3 regions of the Peribacillus frigoritolerans genome follow, and region 1 is predicted to be linked to each of the others. Evidence: riboswitches for the same ligand, from Rfam matches in the RefSeq annotation. Region 1 holds a riboswitch; each other region holds the start of a gene.
What was found. Region 1 has a riboswitch for lysine ahead of ABOA58_RS25450 (amino acid permease). Riboswitches for the same ligand answer to the same signal wherever they lie in the genome.
Positions count from the first base shown of each region.

Region 2: linked by a shared signal. The riboswitch ahead of dapA (4-hydroxy-tetrahydrodipicolinate synthase) and the one ahead of ABOA58_RS25450 (amino acid permease) in region 1 are both predicted to bind lysine.
Region 3: linked by a shared signal. The riboswitch ahead of ABOA58_RS19570 (aspartate kinase) and the one ahead of ABOA58_RS25450 (amino acid permease) in region 1 are both predicted to bind lysine.

Region 1 covers NZ_CP158190.1:5,130,721-5,136,307, forward strand. Annotated here, with positions in the region: gene ABOA58_RS25435 (metal ABC transporter ATP-binding protein) at 1-610, opposite strand, end outside; gene ABOA58_RS25440 (metal ABC transporter solute-binding protein, Zn/Mn family) at 623-1,546, opposite strand; gene ABOA58_RS25445 (LacI family DNA-binding transcriptional regulator) at 2,178-3,140, shown strand; lysine riboswitch at 3,382-3,566, shown strand; gene ABOA58_RS25450 (amino acid permease) at 3,663-5,114, shown strand; gene ABOA58_RS25455 (glycoside hydrolase family 13 protein) at 5,163-5,587, opposite strand, start outside.
Region 2 covers NZ_CP158190.1:3,009,845-3,015,431, reverse strand. Annotated here, with positions in the region: partial or broken gene ABOA58_RS14765 (DNA alkylation repair protein) at 1-204, shown strand, start outside; gene ABOA58_RS14760 (DMT family transporter) at 341-1,255, opposite strand; gene ABOA58_RS14755 (Lrp/AsnC family transcriptional regulator) at 1,509-1,979, shown strand; gene dapA (4-hydroxy-tetrahydrodipicolinate synthase) at 2,389-3,285, opposite strand; lysine riboswitch at 3,421-3,599, opposite strand; gene ABOA58_RS14745 (hypothetical protein) at 3,873-4,004, shown strand; gene ABOA58_RS14740 (DUF2690 domain-containing protein) at 4,154-4,609, opposite strand; gene ABOA58_RS14735 (metallophosphoesterase) at 5,015-5,587, shown strand, end outside.
Region 3 covers NZ_CP158190.1:3,992,180-3,997,766, reverse strand. Annotated here, with positions in the region: gene ABOA58_RS19585 (electron transfer flavoprotein subunit alpha/FixB family protein) at 1-256, shown strand, start outside; gene trxA (thioredoxin) at 464-778, shown strand; gene uvrC (excinuclease ABC subunit UvrC) at 882-2,654, shown strand; lysine riboswitch at 2,716-2,892, shown strand; gene ABOA58_RS19570 (aspartate kinase) at 2,983-4,215, shown strand; gene ABOA58_RS19565 (YslB family protein) at 4,279-4,749, opposite strand; gene ABOA58_RS19560 (succinate dehydrogenase cytochrome b558 subunit) at 5,134-5,587, shown strand, end outside.

The sequences.
Region 1 (5,587 bases):
ATTCCTTCACGGTGGATAGATCATGGTGCACAACCAGAACGGTTTTGCCTTTTTCCTTCAATTCCATCAGCAATTGTATGATTGCTTTCTCCGTTGCGGCATCCACCCCTACGAACGGTTCATCCATAAAATAAATATCCGCTTCCTGTGCCAATGCACGGGCCAGGAATATCCGTTGCTGCTGTCCGCCTGATAGCTGGCTGATCTGGCGGTTAGCATATTCAGCCATCCCCACCTTTTCCAGGCACTCCATCCCCTTCTGTCTTTCGGACTTACCTGGCCGCTTCAGCCATCCGAGATGACCATATCTGCCCATCATCACGACATCGAGTGCGTTGGTCGGAAAATCCCAATCCACTGACTCCCGCTGTGGTACATACCCGATACTCTTCCTCATCGATTTATAATTAGAACCCTTTATTGTGATTTGTCCTGATATTTTTGGGATCAATTCGAGTATTCCCTTTATCAAAGTGGACTTCCCTGCTCCATTGGGGCCAATGATACCAATTAAATTTCCTTCCGGCACCTCAAATGAGACATCTTCGACAACCGGCTTCTTATGATAAGCAATCGTTAAATTCTCGACCTTCAAAGCTGCTTGATTCATAGTTTCTCCCCCTTATTTCAAAGCACGGACGATGGTGTCGGTATTATGACGGACCATTCCGATATACGTTCCTTCTTCCGTCCCTTTTTCACCCATTGCATCCGAGAACAATTCCCCGCCGATTTCCACCTTGTGACCCTGCTTACCTGCTCCTTGAATGACAGCCTCGATAGCCTTCCTTGGTACACTTGACTCTATGAAAATCGCTTTTATTTTGTTCTCCACTAGATAATTCCGCATATCCGTCACATCTTTTGATCCATATTCCGATAATGTATTGATTCCTTGGAGCCCTCTTACGTCCAGGCCATATGACTGCCCGTAGTATCCAAAAGCATCATGTGCTGTAACGAGTACCCGTTGATCTTCCGGTACTTTATTAATTTCCTCTTGAACATATTTATCAAGTTCCTCCAATTGCAGAATGTACTCCTCATAATTTTCACGATACTCTGCTTCATGCTCCTGATCATTGGCAATCAATTCTTTCTTCACTGCCTCCGCCGCAACGATCCAAAGCTTTACATCAAACCATACGTGGGGATCATGTTCCGTTGCACTCACTTTCCGTAGCTGGTTCTCCTTGAAGTCCTCCGTTACCGCAATCGTCGGTTTATCCTTGCTCATCATTTCAAATATATCCGTCATTTTCCCTTCAAGATGCAATCCATTATAAAAAATCATATCAGCCGAATCCAGTGTCTTAACATCACCCTGTGTCGCTTTATATAGATGGGGGTCGACTCCCGGTCCCATTAAACTGGTGACCTCGACATGTTTACCGCCGATATTCTCAACCAAATCCCCAATCATTCCCGTTGTTGTAACGACATTCAGCTTGCCATTGCCTTTATCCCTATCGGCCGTATCATTGCCGCACCCCGTTAAAATCAGCAATGCAGCAAGCACGCCCCCAATAGATTTTAGAAAACCCATCCATATTCCCTCCCTTTTTCATCTTTCTAAAATAGTTTGCCATGCGCAAAACTAAGTGTAAATTTTTTTACATTGTCGCAAATGCTAAAAAGTTTCCTCTACACAACTTATTTTATACTATACACAAATATACAAAAAAAGTGCAACTATTTTTAAACAATTCAAAAAGGTGAATGACTTTTACACACAGCAAAAACTGTCAGGAAGCTACTAGGCAGCTTCCTGACAGTCAGTCATTCCGTACGATGAAGTTATATTTATATTGTGGAGTTTTAATGGTGAACATAAACTAAGGGAGCTATTTCTGGACGACGTGAAATTCATGAGTAAACGCGGTTTCCACGCGTAATGCCGCGGAATTATTGACGGGCATTTCCACTCATTTTTCCTGTTTCAAGGAAATTGCCAAGTACGCAAATCCCAATTCAATTCCGCAAAGCACAAACAGGGTGATTAAAGTTTGGAACATCATGATTTCCTCCTCCTCTAAGACTTAAACCAATCTTAAAGGATGAAACCAATACCATAACAAGACCTTATTAGAATAAATCTTCAGCAGTCCCACACTGTTCCCTTGCCCTGAAATGGGTTTCATACTGTACAATATAAAAAAAGAAAAAACGGTGATACCATGACAAATATTAAAGAAATAGCTCAATGTGCTGGTGTATCTGTCTCAACAGTGTCTCGTGTATTGAATGATCATCCATATGTAAGCCCCGATAAAAGAAAGAGCGTCTTAGAAGCGATCGATCGTTTGAATTATACGAGAAACATCAACGCCATTCATCTTTCAAAAGGCAAAACCAATCTTATCGGCGTCATCATTCCCTTCAACAATCACCCATATTACGGGGCAATCGTTAACGGAATTACTAAACAGGCAAATGCAATTGGCTGTCATATCGTCATCTTTCAAACAAATTATGACAGGGAGAAAGAGATCCAGGCTTTTAATATGCTGCAAATGAAGCAGCTCGATGGCATTATCGTTTGTTCAAGGATTTCGGAAATGAAAATCCTCTTGGATTATCAAAAATACGGACCGATTATTTTATGTGAAGATACAGCCCAGGCTGAATTCTCATCCATCAGCATTGATCATTATGCAGCTTTCTCCTGTGCCCTTGAGTACGTGATTGCTAAAGGATATAAGAAAATCGGATACAGCCTCGGCCGTAAAAAGAGCAGAAATAGTTCCCATCGTACAAAGGCCTTTAACGATATCATGAGAAAACATAAACTGATAAACAATAAAGAATGGCTGTTTGAAGGCAGTTATCACATCAAAGACGGTGAACAATTGTTTAAGGATTGGAATTCAATGATGGACAAACCTGAAGCTCTCATCATCACGAATGATGACACGGCGGCAGGCTTCATTCTTACCGCTAAGAAATCGGGTATAAGGGTACCGGAAGATGTGGCCATTCTCGGCTTCAATAATGATAGCCTGAGTGAAATGCTCGACATCACGACCATTTCCTTACCGCTGGAATGGATTGGTAAAATGGCAGTGGATCTATTTGAGAATCCTGAAGTGGTCAAACATGTAAAACTGGACTACGCCCTTATAAAAAGGAGTACCGTTTAGTTATCAGGATGTTTTATATTTGAATTCTTCCTTACTGCCATCTTTCATTTACTAGGAAAAAATAACCACATAAAATAATCATTGCGATATCCCAAAAGTTATTTTATAATTTTGATATAGTAAAGTTTACTCAATTACTAGCAATCTATTAACGATTGCATGAATTTCATGAGTACAATCGTCCGACGTCACTTACAAGCTGGCTCAACGATATTAGAAAATTGAATACTTCCTCATTTACCGATGAGTTAGAGGCTGCAGCTTATAAAAGTAAAGCGGACGAGATTCTGGAAGATTAAAGACTCCGTTTGAAAGGATAAGTTGCCGAAGTTAGGGTATATTCCATGTATATTCTTGCTGGCGGTGTTACCGAACAGGAACACCACTGTCACGTTTTTTCAAAAAGCGTGGGGAGCTATCTTCGGAAGGATAAACGGGTTTATTATAAACAGCCGTCGATCTTTTTCGACTGCTGTTTTTTTATTTTTCGTTCCCTTCCAATAAAAAGGAGTGTAACATCAATTGTCAAATTCACAATCACCATCAAGCCCTACTGAACTGAAAAGGAGCCTGAAAGCGCGTCATTTAATGATGATTTCATTAGGTGGAACGATTGGAACAGGTTTATTTTTAGCTAGTGGCGGGGCCATTCATTCAGCCGGACCCGGCGGTGCCTTGGTGGCATACGCGGTCATCGGCATCATGGTTTATTACTTAATGACAAGTCTTGCAGAAATGGCAGCGTTCATGCCAGTGGCCGGTTCGTTCCGTGTCTATGCATCCAAATTCGTCGATCCGTCTTTCGGTTTTGCGATTGGTTGGAACTACTGGTATAACTGGGCAATCACCATTGCCGCCGAATTGGCAGCCGTTGTCTTAATTATGAAGTTCTGGTTCCCGGATAGCCCTTCATTTATCTGGAGTGCCATTGCGTTAATCACTATGTTTCTTATCAATTACATGTCAGTTAAAGGTTTCGGGGAAACAGAATTCTGGTTCGCCATGATCAAAGTCGTGACAGTCGTCATTTTCTTGATTACGGGTGTTCTGATCATTCTCGGAATCATGGGTGGGAATGACCCAATTGGTTTTTCCAATTTCACAATGGGCGAAGGTCCCTTTAACGGAGGGTTCTTCACGATTCTAGGCGTATTCATGGCTGCCGGCTTTTCATTCCAAGGAACGGAATTGCTTGGAGTGACTGCTGGTGAAAGTGAGGATCCAGAAAAAAATATCCCTAAAGCGATCAGATCCGTTTTCTGGCGCATCCTCTTGTTCTATATCCTTGCAATTTTCGTTATTGGAATGATCATTCCGTTTACGGATTCACGTTTATTGAGTCAAGATGTTGCCGTAAGTCCATTCACGCTTGTATTTGAACGTGCCGGCCTTGCATTTGCTGCATCCATCATGAACGCGATCATTTTATCATCCGTACTCTCTGCAGGTAACTCTGGCATGTACGCTTCAACCCGTATGCTATGGGACTTGGCACGTGATGGGAAAGCACCGAAATTCCTAGGCAAGTTAGATAAAAGAGGAGTACCCGTGAATGCACTTATCCTGACTTCTTTAGTTGGCTGCGTTGCATTCCTAGCTTCGTTTTTCGGTGATGGCGTCGTTTATATCTGGTTATTGAATGCTTCAGGAATGGCGGGATTCGTCACCTGGGTAGGGATTGCGATTGCCCATTATCGGTTCCGCAAAGCCTACGCAGCTCAAGGCCTTGATATGAATGCTTTACCATTCCGGGCAAAAGGCTTCCCATTCGGACCTATATTCGCACTTGTCCTTTGTATTATTATTATCATCGGACAAGGCTATCAAGCTTTCAGCAGCGATGGGATTGACTGGAATTCAATGTTTGTTTCCTACATTGGCTTGATTCTATTTTTCGTCCTATGGTTCGGCTATAAAATTAAGCATAAAACGAAAATCATTCCCCTAGAGGAATGTGACCTTAAATCAAAATAATACGCAAAGGACCTGTTCTTCCTAATCGGAGAAGAACAGGTCCTTTTTTCATTTCAAATGATAAACACGGCATTCATATGGTTGCAGGGGTTTGCTCGAGATCCCTTCTTCCTCCTGATCATAATTGCCGATCAGCTTTGTGGCAGAATATGCTTGCAGCTCTTCAGGCAAAGTATAGGGAGCCTGCTCTTCTTTAAAGTTGCATAGTACCAACAGCTTTTCTTCTTCCAACGATCTCGTGTAGGCAAATATTCGTTCATCATCCGGCAACAGCAGTTCAAAACGGCCATAAACGACGATATCTTGTTCCTTGCGTATTTGGATAAGCTTTTTATAAAAATGAAAAATGGAATTGTGATCATTGTAGGCCTTTTCTGCATTAATCTCGGGAAAATTGGGATTAACCTTAATCCAAGGAGTCCCTTGCGTGAACCCTGCGTTACGGGAGTCATTCCACTGAATCGGTGTTCTCG
Region 2 (5,587 bases), 2.1 Mb from region 1:
ACGATTCGCCAGAACGAACGAAATCCGCTATGAATGGGGATTTTATATTTGCCGCTCCATGAAAAGGCAGTCGAGACCGCAAAGGCAATAGGAATAGTCAAATTGGACAAGAAAAAAAGCAGTTTTCTAAATGCTTACGAAAGTATTCAAAAAGAAGTCGATACAGGAAGGATTGGATTTAAACGCAAGCATGTAAGATGTTAAAATAAGCACTTTTTTATTAATTCCTTATCGGGAAAGTTTTTGAACAAATGAGCCTGTATCCACCTTGGATCAGGCTTGTTTGTATATATAGAAAATTAATCACGAGAGATATTACGTTTTTAGACTTTTAAAAAAATCATCCTTGAATCTGCGATTGTCTAGAATTCTTTTTGAAAATCACCTTCGCTTTAAAATAAGAGAACAAATAACAACCTATAATCACGATACCACTACCAATTCCTTGTACCCACGTCATTTTTTCACCTAATAATAGGAAGGCTAAAATTGCAGTAAAAATAGGATTGAAATTCAAGAAAATACCTGATGTTGTTGTACCTAATTTTTGTACACCAATGTTCCAAAGTACCATACATGCTACAGTTGAGATAACGCCTGTATATAAAATAGATTGTATGAAAGAAGTATTTATATTAGAAACTGTAAAATTAGAAAAATTAAACGGAAGAAGAACTATAAGTCCAAATATACCAGAATATAATGTAGACATCATGGGTGTTGTTGTTATCATTGCCCATTTGCTACAAACGGAATATATTCCCCAAACGCATACAGCAGCCATCATATATAAATCACCTGTATTAAATCGTAATGAAAGGAAAAGATCAATATTTCCTTTTGAAAGTACAAGTATTACGCCAATAAGCGAAAATAACATAGAAAACATTTGTAGAATATTAATTCTTTCTTTTAAAAAGAAAAATGAAAAAACAGCAATTGAAATCATGTTTAATGTTGATATTAATCCAACATTAGTCGCGGATGTTTTCTCCAATGCTACAAATTGTAATAGGTTAAATAGAACCACACCTGTAATTCCCATCAAAAATAAAGGAAGGATTGCACTTCGAGGAGGAAATATCTTTTTTTCTTTCCACCATACAATTGGCCAAAGACAACTAATAGCAATGATCCACCTTAAACTTGTCAACGTCATCGGAGAAGCATGACCGACAAGCGATTTACCTACGACAAAGTTTCCACCCCATAATAAACTTGTTAAAAGTAATAACGAAAAATAATAATATTTCATATCTTTTTGCTCCTTTTCATCTTTCACAGTTTAAGTGAAAAAAGATCGAAGCCATTGTGCACAATGACATTTCAATTTTCATAATTAATTACTAATAATTTTAACATTTTAGTTCGTTAGTTAATATGTTATTTTGTATAATAGAAGAAACTTAAAATAATATTAAAAAATATTGCTGATATACAGAATTAAATTAAGTTTTGGCTTTTAGATGATACCGTTTTTGGAACATTTGTAAAAGGAGTGACTATAAGTGGAATCTATCGTAAGCAAGGTTCTAGATAATGTTGATATTCAAATTTTAGATTTACTGCAAAAGGATGCACAGTTAAGCAATACTGAGCTTGCAAAGCGTGTCAAATTATCTCCACCAGCTATACATTCAAGGATAAAACGTTTGGAAAATGAAGGGTTTATTAATGCACAAGTAGCAATTTTAAACCAGGAGAAGCTAGGTTTTGATTTATTATGTTTCATTTTTATTAGTACGAATATACATCAAGCTGAAGAACTGGAAGTTTTGGAAAAGGCGTTAGCTTCTATGTCGGAAGTATTAGAGTGTCATTGTTTAACAGGTGAGTATGATTATCTTCTAAAAGTGGCTAACAAAGATCGGAAGGAATTAGAAATATTTATTAGAAAGTTAAATAAACTAGGTATAACAAAAATTCAAACTAGCCTAGCTCTCAGAGAAATTAAATATTCAACAGTTTTACCCATATAGGAAGAAAAGTCCCGTTCGTAAAAGTACACATTATCGAACGTTTTTGATAGAACAAGAGAAAGAGAGAAGTAGAAGAAAGAATAAAAAAATGAAGTCCTTAAATTTGGAAACATAAAGTCTGCAGCAAGGATCAAAATGAAGAACAGCAACATCAGGCCATGAAATAAAAGGGTTTGGAGAAAAAAATAGCCTTTCTAAAGAGAAACATAGGCTATTTATTCATTATCAATTTATATTAGTAAATATAAATCCATTCTGCTCAACTAGTTTAAGCAATGAGCCTTGCATCGATTAAAAAGCAGTGCACTCTTTATGAGTTGCACTGCTTTTTAAAATTTTATCCCGTTTATTATGGTCTTTAATTAGAAAATCGGTATTAAAGTATAGCTGAAAGAATCATTATCTTTATTTATTTATTTAACAAAACAGCTTCTTCATTACTAGGTTGTAAAGCTATTTGCAGTGCTCTTTTTTCTTCATCGTTTAAAGGGACCATCGGTAAGCGGACACCTCCAACATTTAACCCCCGCATATTTAATGCTGATTTTACTGGTGCCGGGCTTGGTGCAGCAAATAATGCTTTCATGATTGGAAGAAGTTTACGATGCGTAGAAGCAGCACCTTGGACATCACCATTTTTAAAGCTATTGATCATTTCTTGCATTTCATTACCAATTATGTGTGAAGAAACCGAAATAATACCTGTTCCACCGATGGCTAAAACCGGTAATGTTAACCCATCATCGCCGCTGTACAATGTAAAATCACTAGTTGTTTTGCTAATGATTTGTGCCATGGCATCTAAGTCACCACTAGCCTCTTTTACTGCCACGATATTGTTGATTTTCGAGAGGTTAACAATCGTCTCTACTGACATGTTTACAACACTTCGTCCTGGAATATTATAAAGCATTACCGGTAAAGATGTTGATTGGGCAATAGCGCTAAAGTGCTGAAATAATCCTTCTTGAGACGGCTTGTTATAGTATGGGGTAACGAGCATGATTCCGTCGACTCCTGCTTCCTCTGCATGCTTTGTCAAGCTGATAGAAGCTTTCGTATTATTTGAGCCAGTTCCAGCTATGACTGGAACTCTTCCATCAACAACTTCTACAACAAATTTGAATAATTCTACTTTCTCTTCTTGAGTTAATGTAGGGGACTCTCCAGTTGTACCAGCTATTACTAATCCATCAGAACCATTAGCAATTAAATAATTCACTAAAGTTCTCGTAGCATTAAAATCAACCTCATCATTATGATTAAACGGGGTAACCATTGCGGTTAAAACTTGGCCAAAATTCATAACTTCACACCCTTTTGTATAATTTTTTAAAAAATATTCAGAGGTGGTTAGGGCCATTCAGGAGTAAACGCAAAAAAGCAACAACGAGGATTCGCTGCTGCAGTAGAAACAATATTTACCAAAAAATGTTTCCGCGCATAAGATAGCCCTCCATATAGTTTCCTATATGACAGTCCTGTATTTATTCAATAGCAGAACCAGCTTCAAGAACATGAGATTCTTTCCGCTTCGGCAAATTCCCCTTTCCACAATAGTCATAGGATCTCATTCTCCTCAAAATGTGTACTAATGGTCTTTGCTCCTCTATCCTCACTTCAAAAAGTATGAAGTAAGAAAATATTTAATTGACTGTAATATAACAAGGAATCCTTTCTATTGCAAGGCCAATTTAGAAATAATTTTTAGAATACATGGATTATCAATGGAAATGGATACGGTATAGGGCTGGATTCTTTTTTAGTATTATGTAATCTCAACATTTATAGATTTATAAAACAAACTGTGTGAAAGATTTCAACCTTTTATAGTCAGTTTTGACAATAGATATATCTTATAGAAGGTATCAAGGTGGGGGAGGACAGCAAGATATGAAAATCCGTGACGTAGGAAGCAAGAAAACGATCGCTTCAATTGTCAGTAGGATACCATTGATTCAGGATTGGAACGAGATACATATAAACAGCATACGTATCTCGTTCCAAATCCATGAGATGAAATGAAAAAAGCCATTAAGATTCGTGGGGGTGTTAACAAAGAAAATTGATCACGCATTGAACTGCGAAATGGATTGTGCATAGTAGGCAAAATGGGAAAGATGGCAAAAATGCAATTCAACCGTCGTTAACAGGAAGTTTTCATTAGTATCTCATTAATAACGACCGGTGTTCGCAGAAATAATGAGAGCCCCGCTTGAAGAATAAATACCTGCTTTGGCCAAAGCATTATACGGATCTAAATTCCATAATTGTGCAGTATAACATGATGTCTGCCCTTTCATTATCCATCCGTTTCCACCGGAACTAGCACAACTTGTAAATGCTCTCTTAGTCGTGCCATTAAAACTGTCAACCCAAACATTTGCATAATAATCGTAAGGAGCAGATGAATAAAACTTTAAGTAACCCCACGCCGTATGACAATACGCACTTCCTTTTAGTTGCACATATCCAATTTTCACACCGTTTTTATAGATATATTCTGTTTCATAGGTGATTGGGCTTTTAGAAGCACAACCTGTCGAATAAGGGTTTGTATTATCGTAGGACAAGGCAAATGCTTTATTGATCGGTGCAATCGCAAAAAACACTCCAAAGACAAGAGTCATTACCATCACAATATTTAATAATTTTTTTATAATAACCTCTCTCCTTTCCTTCTTCTAGACTTTACCATATGAAAATTGGTATTTCTATGTACTATGGAATCATTTACCATCTGTATAAATATTACCATTTTACGGGTATCTACGTAGTTAAGGGATAGTACCCCATTCCCATTAAGAAAAGGAAAATCAATACCAAAAACGAGACAAAAGTGAATGGAACGAATACTGGCCATAGTTTTTTTGGATTTATTAATATATAAATTACATTGGTCTTATATTTTATTAATAATGTAAAGTTACTATTTTAATTGGTAAACACCATAAAAATTTATAAACAAGGAGGATATTTGTCGATCTGTTAAAAAAATACATAATTAGCTAAACGATAAATAGGAGGTATTGATTTTGAAAGGGAAATATAAATTTGCAGCGATGCTGACAGTTGTAACGGTAGGATTAACAACATCTTTATCAAGTGTACAAGCATTCTCGGAATCTTCAAATTCAGATAATAAACGTAAACCAGAGCTCGTTTTTCCAGTAATCAGTGATGTACATATTGATGATGGATCAACAGCTGATATGAACAAGTTCAGAACAGCCATGGATCAATTAAATAAAGCTGCGCCTAGACAGGATGCTTTTGTTGTCGTTGGGGATTTAACGGACTATGGATACGCTTCTGAATACGATAAGTTCTTCTCCATTTATAATGAGAAGAAACAAGGTGATGTCCAATCCATGTTTACAATGGGGAACCATGATTATTGGAATGGACTTTCCGTTGAAAAGGCACAAGATCGTTTTCTCGAGAAAACAGGAATGGATTCTCTTTACTATCATAAAAAAGTAAATGGATATGATTTTATTACGTTAAGTCCGGAAAATGGTAATACGCATGGTTTATATTCTGTTAATCAAATTAACTGGCTAGGTGAAAAATTAGCTGCAGCAGAAAAAGAAAATCCGGACCAACCA
Region 3 (5,587 bases), 1.1 Mb from region 1:
TGCAGACTATTGCGATTACTCATTACAAATCGGGCAAACGGGTAAAGTCGTAACACCTGACCTTTATATCGCCTGCGGAATTTCCGGTGCGATCCAGCATTTAGCAGGAATGTCCAACTCCAAGGTTATCGTTGCCATCAATAAAGACCCGGAAGCTAACATATTCAATGTGGCTGATTATGGAATTGTCGGAGATCTTTTCGAGGTCGTTCCATTACTTACGGAAGAATTCAAAAAACTTAAAGTTAACGCGTAATAGAAATAATACTGATGAGGGGCAAGACATTCGGCATAAGCCGATACATGTCTTGCCCCTTTATTTACGCTAATGGGGAGGGGGTTTGGCCTGCATAATTACTCTTTTTTTGGACATCCTACCACTGAAGCAAAATATTAGCATCGATTTGAGCAACAGTGGTATACTGTTTTTAGTTATTTGAGTAAATTTGAGGAGGAAATATATATGGCTATTGTAAATGCAACTGACCAGACTTTCACAACAGATACTAGCGAAGGTGTCGTTCTTGTAGATTTTTGGGCTCCATGGTGCGGACCTTGTAAAATGATCGCTCCTGTTCTTCAAGAGCTTGATACTGAAATTGGCGATACAGCAAAAATCGTAAAAGTGGATGTAGATGAAAACCAAGAAACAGCTGGAAAATTCGGTGTGATGAGCATCCCGACATTAATCGTGCTTAAAGACGGTGAAGTGGTCGATAAGGTTGTTGGTTTCCAACCTAAAGAAGCACTTGCTGAACTTATTGCAAAACACGCGTAATAGTAAGATAGCTAAAAAAAGCTTCAAGTCTGCGGACTTGAAGCTTTTTTCGCTATCTTGATATATAATGATTGTAAAAAAGGGAGAACAGGAGGCTGAATGCATGAATCAACAAATAAAGAATAAACTTGCCCTTCTTCCCGATCAACCTGGTTGTTATTTAATGAAAGATCGTCAGGGAACGATCATCTATGTAGGCAAAGCGAAAGTGTTGAAAAATCGTGTCCGTTCTTATTTTACGGGATCTCATGATGGGAAAACATTTCGACTCGTGAATGAGATTGAGGATTTCGAATACATCGTCACCTCTTCCAACATCGAGGCTCTTATTTTAGAGTTGAACTTAATCAAAAAACATGACCCAAAATATAATGTCATGCTAAAGGATGATAAGACGTATCCTTTCATCAAGCTGACTGCGGAACGCCACCCGCGTCTAATCATTACGCGAAAAGTCAAAAAAGACAAAGGGAAATATTTCGGCCCTTATCCGAATGCATTTGCAGCTAACGAAACGAAAAAATTGCTCGACCGCATCTATCCCCTAAGAAAATGTAATACGTTACCGGATCGCGTTTGTCTCTACTATCACCTTGGCCAGTGCCTGGCCCCATGTGTATATGATGTAGAGGAACAGGAATATAAAAAAATGGTCGATGATATCAACCGGTTCTTGAACGGCGGGCATACTGAAATAAAAAAAGAACTGACTGAAAAAATGCTGGAGGCATCGGAAGAGCTCGATTTCGAGAGGGCCAAGGAGTTCCGTGACAAGATTGCCCACATCGATATTACGATGGAGAAGCAGAAAATGATGACGACCGATTTCATCGACAGGGATGTATTTGGCTTTGCCTATGATAAAGGCTGGATGTGCGTTCAGGTATTTTTTGTCAGGCAGGGTAAATTGATAGAAAGGGATGTTTCGCTTTTTCCGGTCTACGATGAACCCGAACAGGAACTTCTTACATTCCTCGGTCAGTTTTACGAGATTACGAACCACTTTAAACCAAAGGAAATCTTGCTGCCTGAATCAGTGGATGCCGAAATGGCCGAAGGGCTGCTTGGTGTCAAAACGATTCACCCGAAACGGGGAGCGAAAAAAGACATGCTTAAATTGGCGAATAAGAATGCCTCCATCGCGCTTCAGGAAAAATTCTCTTTGATAGAAAGGGATGAAGAAAGAACGATCAATGCGGTGGAAAACCTCGGGAAGCAACTGGGTATCTACACACCGCATCGAATTGAAGCTTTCGATAACTCCAACATCCAGGGAAGTGACCCAGTTTCCGCTTTAGTCGTGTTCATTGATGGAAAGCCGGAAAAAAGGGAGTACCGCAAATATAAGATCAAGACGGTCCAAGGGCCTGATGATTATGAATCGATGCGTGAAGTGGTCAGAAGAAGATATTCACGAGTATTGAAAGAAGGGCTGCCGCTTCCGGACTTGATCATCATTGATGGCGGAAAGGGACATGTCGAAGCCGTTCGGGATATTCTGGAAAATGAATTGGGCCTTGATATTCCACTTTCAGGCCTCATTAAGGATGAAAAGCATAGGACCTCGCAATTGATGATCGGAAATCCGCTTGAAATCGTACCTCTTGATTCCCGGAGCCAGGAATTTTACCTATTGCAAAGAATTCAGGATGAAGTGCATCGGTTCGCGATTACGTTTCATCGCCAGCTACGCGGGAAAAATGCAGTTCACTCCCAGCTTGATGATATTCCAGGAGTCGGGGAAAAGCGAAGGAAGCAATTATTAAGGCATTTTGGATCATTGAAGAAAATCAAAGAGGCGACGGCCGAGGAAATCATGGAAGCTGGCATGCCAAAAGGGGTAGCCGAGGGAATCGTTAGAAAATTACAAGAATAATCTTGCTACCGATAAATCTCTATGCTATGATTAAAAAGAATTTTTAACTAGACAACTTAAAAGTGCTGATAGAGGTGCGGAATTCAAGAGTAAAAACCTGGAGAAGTATGAGCTTCCATGAAAGGTTTTGAAAGGGGATGACGCCGAAGGAATACAAGACTCATACCTTGTTTTCCTGGTCCGACATTTAATAAATGGCGGATTGTCAGGGTTTATACCCTGGAGAGCTATCTCACTGTGTTTACAGTATTTAGATATGTGATCACAGCAATGAGATATTTCTCATTGCTTTTTTTATTGCCTAAAAAGGTAGAGAGGGTGCATGAGGATGGCATTAATCGTTCAAAAATTTGGCGGAACATCCGTCGGAAGCGTAGAAAAAATCAAAAATGTTGCCGATCGGGTAATCGAGGAAGCGCAGAATGGAAATGAGGTAGTCGTCGTTGTTTCAGCCATGGGGAAAACCACGGATCAATTGGTGTCCATGGCCCGGGATATTTCCGGAACCCCGAGCAAGAGGGAAATGGATATGCTTTTGACTACGGGGGAACAGGTAACGATTTCCCTGTTAACGATGGCATTGATTGAAAAAGGACATGAAGCCATTTCGTATACTGGCTGGCAGGCTGGCATGCAAACGGAATCCGTTCATGGGAATGCCCGGATTTTAAACATCGATGCCACGAGGATCCAAGCTAAGCTACAGGAGAAGAAAATAGTGGTCGTGGCCGGTTTCCAGGGTAACGATGCAAATGGGGAAATCACTACCTTAGGGCGAGGCGGTTCCGATACGACGGCGGTTGCCATCGCTGCAGCGCTGAATGCGGATAGATGCGATATTTATACGGATGTAACGGGCGTTTTCACAACGGACCCTCGCTACATAAAAGGCGCACGAAAACTCCAATCCATTTCTTATGATGAAATGCTGGAACTTGCCAACCTGGGGGCGGGCGTCCTTCATCCGAGGGCTGTCGAATATGCAAAAAATTATCAAATTCCGCTTGAAGTCCGTTCAAGCATGGAGAGAGAATCAGGAACGATCATTGAGGAGGAAGCAACTATGGAAGAAAACTTAATTGTACGCGGGATTGCTTTTGAAGACAGTATTACGAGGGTCACAATATATGGTTTGCCCCAATCACTTGGTGCATTATCCACAATCTTCACAACACTTGCGAAAAACCGGATCAATGTGGACATCATCATTCAAAGCATGACTGCCGAGGATACGACCAATCTATCTTTTTCCACAAAAAGTGAAGATACGGAAGCGGCCTTGATCGTGCTGGAAAATAATAAAGAACAATTGGGATTCGACCGAGTCGAAACGGAGAGCGGATTGGCCAAAGTGTCCATCGTCGGTTCTGGTATGGTATCCAATCCGGGAGTGGCTGCCGAGATGTTTGAAGTGATGGCCAATACAGGCATCCAGGTGAAAATGGTCAGCACATCGGAAATTAAAGTTTCGACTGTCGTCAATGAAAAGGAAATGGTGAAGGCGGTTGAATCTCTTCATGAAGCATTTAAACTAGGTCAACATGCAAATGTGCTAGCTTAAGTGTCAGGAGTCCAATAAAAAACAGACTTCCGGTAAAAAGGGTAAGTCTGTTTTAAGGGCTCATTAGATTGGATCTCTGGGATCCCATTGGATGGTGAATATCACTTTTTTTGCGCGGCGTTTGATTTCTTCCGTTGATTCGCTGAGGAATTTTTTTTGCAGTGTAAACTGCTCGGCAAGGAAACCGGCTTCAAGTTGGAAGTGACAATCAGGGTGTAAATCCAGGCGGCGGCTGATTATTTCACCCGTCAGGGATAACTCCATCTCGTGTTTCGTATACTTCAAGATTTCCAGATTGCCCCATCCAGCGCTTTGGAAAAATTCAATCACTTCCTGATCGCCATTCAATGGGAATTTTCTTGCTAATTGTTTACCTGCCCAATAGAGGATTTGATTAGAGTCTTTTCCGAGAATATCGTTCAATAGAACTTCTCTGATTAATTCGTATCCGAAAGCTGGAACCAGGAATTCTTCAGTTTGAATTTCTTCAGTTTGAATCTCTTCTTCTATCGCAGCAGCAATATTTTTTTTCATAATTTATCGCCTCTTTCTGTAAATCTATTATAAACGTATTTCTTTTGCAAATTATACTGTTTTTTATTTATTTAAATAACAATTGGAAAAAAATGAGAAATTATACCGAGATATTAATAGTTAAATTAGAAATTTATTCAAAATATCATCTTGACATGCAAAAAATATCCAATTTAATCCAATAAAATCTATTCTGAAAAAGAGATTTCTTGTATCCGTTTTCTTGACGCACATAGAAGTCAGGAGTAAAATGGACATGTCACATAATTGTAAAGGAAGTATAGAGGAGTTTTTTTGACTCTATACTGTATTTTCACGCGGAGATAAAAGGTAGCCACCAGTTTATCTTTGCATGATTTTTCACAAATTAAGGGGGGGCACTTAGTGGCAAAAAATCGTGAGTTTGGGAATCGCAGGCTTCATTCACTTCTAGGAGTAATTCCAATTGGTCTATTCCTAATTTTTCATTTATCGGTAAACTTTATGGCAACAAAAGGAGAAGAAACTTTTAATGGGGCAGTTCATTTAATTGAGTATACGCCCGTGAAGATTCTGGTAGAATGGGTCGTCATCTATCTACCGCTCATTTTCCATGCTGTGTACGGAATTTATATTGCCTTTACAGCAAAAAACAATTTAGGCAGATTTAGTTTCTTCCGTAACTGGATGTTCATGCTACAACGTCTAACTGGAATCATAACGTTGATTTTCCTTGTTTGGCATATATGGGCAACTAGAATTCAAGCAGCTATGGGTGCTGAAGTTAACTTTGACATGATGGCTGAAATTTTCTCTAGTCCATTTATGATTGTGTTCTATATTGTTGGTATTATCTCGG